DNA from 2 places in the Paenibacillus sp. FSL W8-0919 genome. Region 1 is predicted to be linked to the other one. Evidence: riboswitches for the same ligand, from Rfam matches in the RefSeq annotation. Region 1 holds a riboswitch; the other holds the start of a gene.
What was found. A riboswitch is a leader RNA that binds a small molecule or an ion and turns the genes downstream of it on or off. The one in region 1 is predicted to bind cyclic di-GMP.
Positions count from the first base shown of each region.

Region 2: it holds a riboswitch for cyclic di-GMP, as region 1 does, so the genes downstream of both, NST44_RS06270 (helix-turn-helix transcriptional regulator) here and NST44_RS22125 (non-ribosomal peptide synthetase) in region 1, are expected to answer to the same signal.

Region 1 covers NZ_JBBOPV010000001.1:4,894,335-4,897,757, reverse strand. The annotation lists gene NST44_RS22130 (hypothetical protein) at 1-1,082, shown strand, start outside; cyclic di-GMP riboswitch class I at 1,791-1,885, shown strand; gene NST44_RS22125 (non-ribosomal peptide synthetase) at 2,095-3,423, shown strand, end outside.
Region 2 covers NZ_JBBOPV010000001.1:1,440,039-1,443,461, forward strand. The annotation lists gene NST44_RS06265 (FMN-dependent NADH-azoreductase) at 1-614, shown strand, start outside; cyclic di-GMP riboswitch class I at 813-907, shown strand; cyclic di-GMP riboswitch class I at 1,176-1,270, shown strand; gene NST44_RS06270 (helix-turn-helix transcriptional regulator) at 1,560-2,129, shown strand; gene NST44_RS06275 (aspartyl-phosphate phosphatase Spo0E family protein) at 2,604-2,825, shown strand; gene NST44_RS06280 (hypothetical protein) at 2,944-3,189, opposite strand.

The sequences.
Region 1 (3,423 bases):
CTTTGAACGAAAAAATGTATTTTGGCGTTTATCCTAGAGCGACCATCTTTGAATACGATCCGGCCAAACCTTGGAACCGGACGGATCCTTCGGTACCGAATAACCCGCTGCGGCTTGGTCAGTTGGGTTTGGAGCAAGACCGGCCTGTAGCAATGCTCGGGGTTGAGGAAGAAAACCTGCTATACATCGGTTCCTATCCAATTGCAGGCAAAACAGGCGGTGCTCTAACCGTGTACAACCCGGATACCGGGAAGTTTGATGTGAAACGGGACATCATTGCTGGCCATTCGATCAATTCGCTGCTTTACAAAAATGGAAAGCTCTTCATGGGCACAGGCGCCATGACCGGCGGAGAGGGAAAGCTTGCCATATACGATACAGCATCCGGCCGGGTAGAACTGGAACAGGTGCCTGTTCCGGGGAAAAAAGCAGTAACGTCTTTGATATGGGGGCCGGACGGTAACGTTTGGGGAATGGCATTAGGGGCTCTGTTCATTTATGATCCGGAGCGCCGAGAAGTTATTTACAGCAACGACCTGTTTCCAGCCGCGGATTATACGCACAGCAATCCCCGCTTGACCGTTGGAACCGACGGCAACGTGTATGGGACTATTTTTACGGGATATGTTGCCGACCGTACGTACACGAGCAAGCTCTTCAAAATCGATGCAGCAAGCAAAGCACTTTCCATCTTGTTGGAAAGCAATGCGGAAAAGCTGGCACAGGACGACTTTGGCAACTTGTATTTCAAATACGGCAGCGAGCTGATGAAGTACAGCGACCCTAATTTAGTCGTACAACTAGACAAAGTGCAGCTTGAGGCCGAATCGCTCCAGCTTCACCCTGGAGATGAAGTCCGTTATTCCTACGAAGTCTTTCTTGAGAGAGGAAGAAAGACTAAGGAGTTATCCGGCGCTCACATTGAGTATGTGAGCAGCCGTCCGGATAAGGCGGAGATCGACCCAAAAGGAAAGATTATCGCCAAGCAACCGGGGCAAGCCGAGTTGTCGATCCGTATTACATTAAACGGGGTAACCGTTGAATCTAATAAAATCAAGGTGAAAATAACCGGACCTTTTTAAAACTGTTCATGACAGATAGCAATATGAGGCCGTTGTCCTGGACAACGGCTCTTTGCTTTATTGTCCAGTGATCCCAGTGATCCATTAGACAGCGAACTTGAAGAATGGAATTACCAAACGAGTTGAAATTATGGAAGTTTTCGCGTCGGATGGGAGTTGTCCTTATTAGTTATAAAACGGTATTTTAGTCCCGGAGGACAAGCGACAAAAGTTATTGACTCTAATGATTTCCGTTGTCGTAATTAGGGCAATGGATATAGGTTCGACATTGAAAAATAGAACTATTGTCTTGATTAACCATCGTCCAATATCCAAGTAACAACAGAAGAATACACAGGGATTTAGGACAATGAATACCGATTCTATTAGGGTAATGGCGTAATTTGTGGAATTATGCCGAGGGACAAAAAACGTGTGTAAGCCTCTGTTCTTAATCGATTTTATTAGTAATAACGTATCCCTGTCTTCTGTTAAAAATAGTGATAATACATAGTTAGGTGAAGTTTAGTGAAAACGGTGCACAGATAAAATTAGTAAAAATTAACTATCGCGACCTAGAGTTATATGATGGTTATCAATATCATCAAAACCATTCTTGAAACACAATATTGAACAAAAGACCTATCGATTTTCAATTGGAAACAAGATACAGTAAATGTAAATCGAATACATAATATAATCATGGTTTACAAATTAAATACTATTTTTGTACGACAATAGCAAACCCACCGAAAGGTGGCGACGCAAAGCTATAGGGGCTAATGCGGGACCTACTGCAACCGCAATGCCAGCCAGTTGCCGAATACAACGGGAAACCTCCGTTTTATTCATTATTTTGAATTGATGAAAGGGGTTTTTTTGACGTTCCAAAAAACAACGGCAGCTTCGCTATAACAAAAAAACTAGTCTGGTGTTGAAGGGGGACGCTATTTCATTACAGAATGCTAAGAGGATTTTTCTGTTCGTTAACAATCAGACATTAATGAATCGATAATCCGGGAGGTAGATGGTCATGGAACAAACGACAAGTGAAGTAACAATTGAGGAATTGCCAGGAGGGGGATGGACCAACGATGAAAGAAACCGGGTTAGTTTTTCCCTTGATTTTGCAACGACCCGAAAACTCCATGAACTGGCGTTCAATTTCGGAATAACTGTGGATATGGCACTTATGGCTTGTTATGCGATTCTGCTTGCCAAATATACCGGCGAGGATGATCCTGTAATCGGGTATCTGTTGGAAAGACAGATGTTTCCTATACGTTACTCTCCTACTGTACATAAGCCATTAGGTAAGTTTCTGTTAGAGGTCAAGCATACCACGATGCAAGCACTCGAGGATCGGAATATGCGAAAGAATCTGAACGGCAATCCGTTCATCAAAGCGGCCTTTACTTGGCAAAGTGCCAATACCACTCCAGATGAATCCGATCAGTTGGGGACGTTTGAGCTTGCTTTGACGGCTTTTAAGAAGGAATCTATCATGATGCACATTGAATATTCGGCCCGGTTGTACAGAAAAGAAACGATCGAGCAGATGGGCGGCCATTTGAGCCGAATTGTGCATGAAGTGTTTAATTTCCCCGAGAATGCGATTGCCGACATACGCATGATGTCGGAAGTAGAGGAGAGACAGATTCAGGCTTTCAGCAGAACTAAGACGGACTATCCTTCCGGCCAAACGGTCCATTACTTGTTTGAGGAGCAGGTGCGCTTAAACCCCGATCGCCCGGCGGTCATGACCGAGGAGCATCGGATGTCCTATCGGGAATTGAACGAACACGCGAATCAGCTTGCAAAAGCACTGCAGTGTCACGGCGTTAGGCCGGAGAGCGTCGTTGGCATTATCGCGGACCGGTCTGTCAGCATGATTGTCGGGCTTACAGCCATATTGAAAGCGGGCGGCGCATATATGCTCATCGAAGCCGATTCTCCGCGTGAAAGAATCGAATATATGCTCGAGGACAGTCAGGCGGGATTTTTGCTGGCCCCTTCCAGTTGGAAGCCTGACATTGCATTTAAAGGAAAAGTAATTTATTGGGACAACGCGCAGCAAAACCTCGACAACGGTTCCCATACGATATCTGCTGTAACCTCGCAAAGTTTAGCGTATATCATCTATACTTCCGGATCAACGGGGACACCGACAGGGGTCATGGTTGAGCATCGCAACATCGTAAGCCTGGTCAAGAATACCAATTATTTCAACTTTTCCAAGGAGCATCGAATTTTGCAAACCGGTAAAATTGCATCCGATGCGTCGACCTTTGAAATTTGGGGATCCCTTTTGAACGGATCTACCTTGTATTTGATGAATGACACGGACTCATTTGACATTCGC
Region 2 (3,423 bases), 3.5 Mb from region 1:
TGACAACCACTTTATTCATTAAAGCCAACAACCGCCAAGGGGCCGTCACAAGCAGATTATACGACGCATTTTTCAATAGCTACCGCGAGGCACATCCGAATGATGCGGTGGTTGAGGTCGACCTGTATCAGGAACGCATTCCCCTTCTGGACGACATTATGATTAGCGGGAATTTCAAGTCAGCCATGGGCATGGAGCTTTCGGAGGAAGAGCAGGCCGTTCGGGACATCGTCAACCGGCACTTGGAGCAATTTCTTGCCGCCGACAAATTGGTGTTTGCCTTCCCGCTCTGGAATCTGACGGTTCCTGCAGTGCTGCATGCCTACCTGGACTACATGCATCATCCGCGTAAAACGTTCAAATATACGGAGCAGGGCTTGGTCGGTCTGTTGGGTGACAAAAAAGCAGCACTGCTGAATGCTAGAGGCGGGATCTATGCGGAGGGCGATCCATCCGAGATGGCGGTCAGCTTCGTAAAAAATCATCTCAACGTGTTCGGGATTACCGACATTACTACGATTATCATTGAGGGGCATAATCAATTCCGGGATCGAAGCGAGGAAATCATTGAGGAAGGCCTTCGGCGGGCAGCCGAAGCGGCAAAGCTTTTTTAAATCATGGAGAAGCTGGTTATTTTGACATATTACACGCTCTGCTAGTTACTTTGTGACAAAAAATTACAAAATCCAGCAGGAAATTGTCGGGAATTTGAGTCATGAAGCCTATATTCAATGAAAAACAATGTAAGTTATAGTTTGATTAGGTCATTCATTCAGAACTATATGTTGTATCTTTCGACAATTGAATCGTTCGTACGATAATCGCAAACCCACTGAAAAGTGGCGACGCAAAGCTATAGGGGCTAATGGGGTTCTGCATAGAACCGCGATGCCAGCCAGTTGCCGAATACGACGGAAGCCTCCGTCACTTCTTGCTAGTTACTACCTATGTCTACAAGCTGACGGAGGCTATTTGTTGTTCACAAATTTTTATAGGGAGGCTCCTGCAGTAACTGCCTGTTCCTTAAAAGTTACGGTCAATTGCCTGAAAGGAGGTGAATGATGCGGAACATGATTTCCCGCAGCGCGGTATAACTACAGCAGTTCGACTCTCAGCGGATAACAAGGAATATTCATGCGGCAGCGTCTTTGACAGCAAACCAATCGAATCGTTTCGTACGATAATAGCAAACCCACTGAAAAGTGGCGACGCAAAGCTATAGGGGCTAATGCGAATCTGCTAAGATACGTGATGCCAGCCAGTTGCCGAATACGACGGAAGCCTCCGTCCTATTTTGCTATGGTAATCTTCATGGATGGAGGTTTTTTATTTTTCGCTAAGAGCTACCGAATCTTCACAGCGGCGATAAATAGGAGATCGATTTCATTATTAATCACTTATTCTTAACAAGGAAGAAGGGAAAATAATGGGCCAAAGAACATTGCTGAAAGTAAACGATCATTTTCCTAATATCCTCAGCATCTCTGAAATTAAAGAAAGGCTGATCGAGCGAAAAGAAATCCTGTATCTGTTGCAAGAGGAAACCAGGAATATTATTTGTGATTGCGGACCCAGAGGGAACCGTTATCGATTATTGCGGGACGGAGCTGTTAAAAGGTTATTTTGAAAGAAATCATTTGAAAATCGGAACATCTTCTGCTATGAACAAGGCGGGAATCAATGCCATTGCGTTATCCATGGAAAATCAATCGGTCTCAGTCGTAATCGGCGCCGAGCACAGCAATAAATTGTTTGCAGAGCTGTCCTGCGTTTGCACGCCAATACGAATAAATCATGTTATTATAGGCTACCTCAGCCTCTGTTTTCATTACTTTCACGAGGTTACATTTGTACTGCCCCTCATTGAACATCTGGCCAAAAATATTGAAGAAAAGTTACCCCAAAAGGATCCCATGCTACAAAAAGAGCTGACCTACTCACTCTTTGACCAATATGAATTAACAAACCGCGAGAAAGAAATCGCCTACGAATGGCTGGAAAATAAAAACGTGCCTGAAATTGCGGATATTTATGGAATCAGTCAAAGCACGGTCCGTACTTTCATCAAAAAGATATACGCCAAAACGAGAGTCAATCATAAAGGGGCATTCCTAAGAAAATTTACATGAAGATATAGGCAATACACAAGCACTAATTACCCAATTATGGGTATTTTATTTATTAAAGTAAAATTTTATAATTATAGGCAAGCCACTGATGACAGATAGTTAAAATTTAAACTAATTCATAATTCGTACAATCTATCGCAAACCCATCGAAAGGGTGGTGACGCGAAGCTGCAGAGGCTGTTGTGGACGCTCATATGCAACCACGATCCCTGCAATTGGCCGAATACGACGGAAACCTCTGATCCGCCATGCGACAACGATTGAATAGGGAACTGTTTATTTTAGATAACCCTGCTGACCTGACGCCGCTGCAGAAACTGAATCGGGTAGCCTTCAACATTTCATGAAGAGGAGCATGCTTTAACGGTTTGTTCGTTTAGGAATGAGCGATCAACTCTCTGTTTGAGAAGGTTTGCCGCAAAAACGTTGGCAGCTGTCATAAATCACTTGCTACGATGGGGGTGGGTGGATGTGATGGTTTCTATAGAGAACGAACTGAAGCATGTATCCGACGAGCTCGAATATCTCAGGAGGGAACTTGAGCGAATGGCCGGCAGTCTTGAATTCGTACATCAAGATGTTGTCGCACTTTCGCAGTCGTTCGATAAGCTGATTGTCCGTTACATGGAATTAAAAAGCCATGAGGAAGAGATCAATAGAAAGTGCGCAAAGTTAAATAAACCAAGCCATGAGTAATAAGTCCTCCATAAAAAATAGAACCCCGGATGTCGATTCTCGACCTTCTGGGGTTATTTGCTTAAAGATATGGTGCTTCCAGCTTTAAGGGAAGCCATTTCAAGTCAGGTGCTTGGATTCAATCATTTTTCTGTACGAGCGAACAGCTGCTCCAATTATCCATTGTAATGTACCCGCGCCTAACAAGCGCGAAAATCGTATTGGTTCGGCAATACCATTCCAAGTTGGGTACAGATGGCGAATCACCGCTTGCCTTCGTCAAGACACCCTCATACGTCCAGTATCCGCCTTTCTTCCAGCGGACAAGTCTCCCATGCTTCTTGGCCTGTTCCAGCGCTTCTTGTTGTATTTCCGATAACGTCAATTCATCCTCACCACACAAATCCTGTAATATCTGTCTAGAAGACGGATGGAATATACCAATTAAATCATATGAATCTGAATATATTCTGAATAACCTGTGTTGAAAAACGGTCGATGGGCATTGTTAGGTGAACTGATGCATCGTCGAGTAAAAGGATCAGAATACCAGACATTATGTCTGGACATTTTCGGAACACTACTCTATAATCAAATAGTTACCTTGAGTAACCAATTG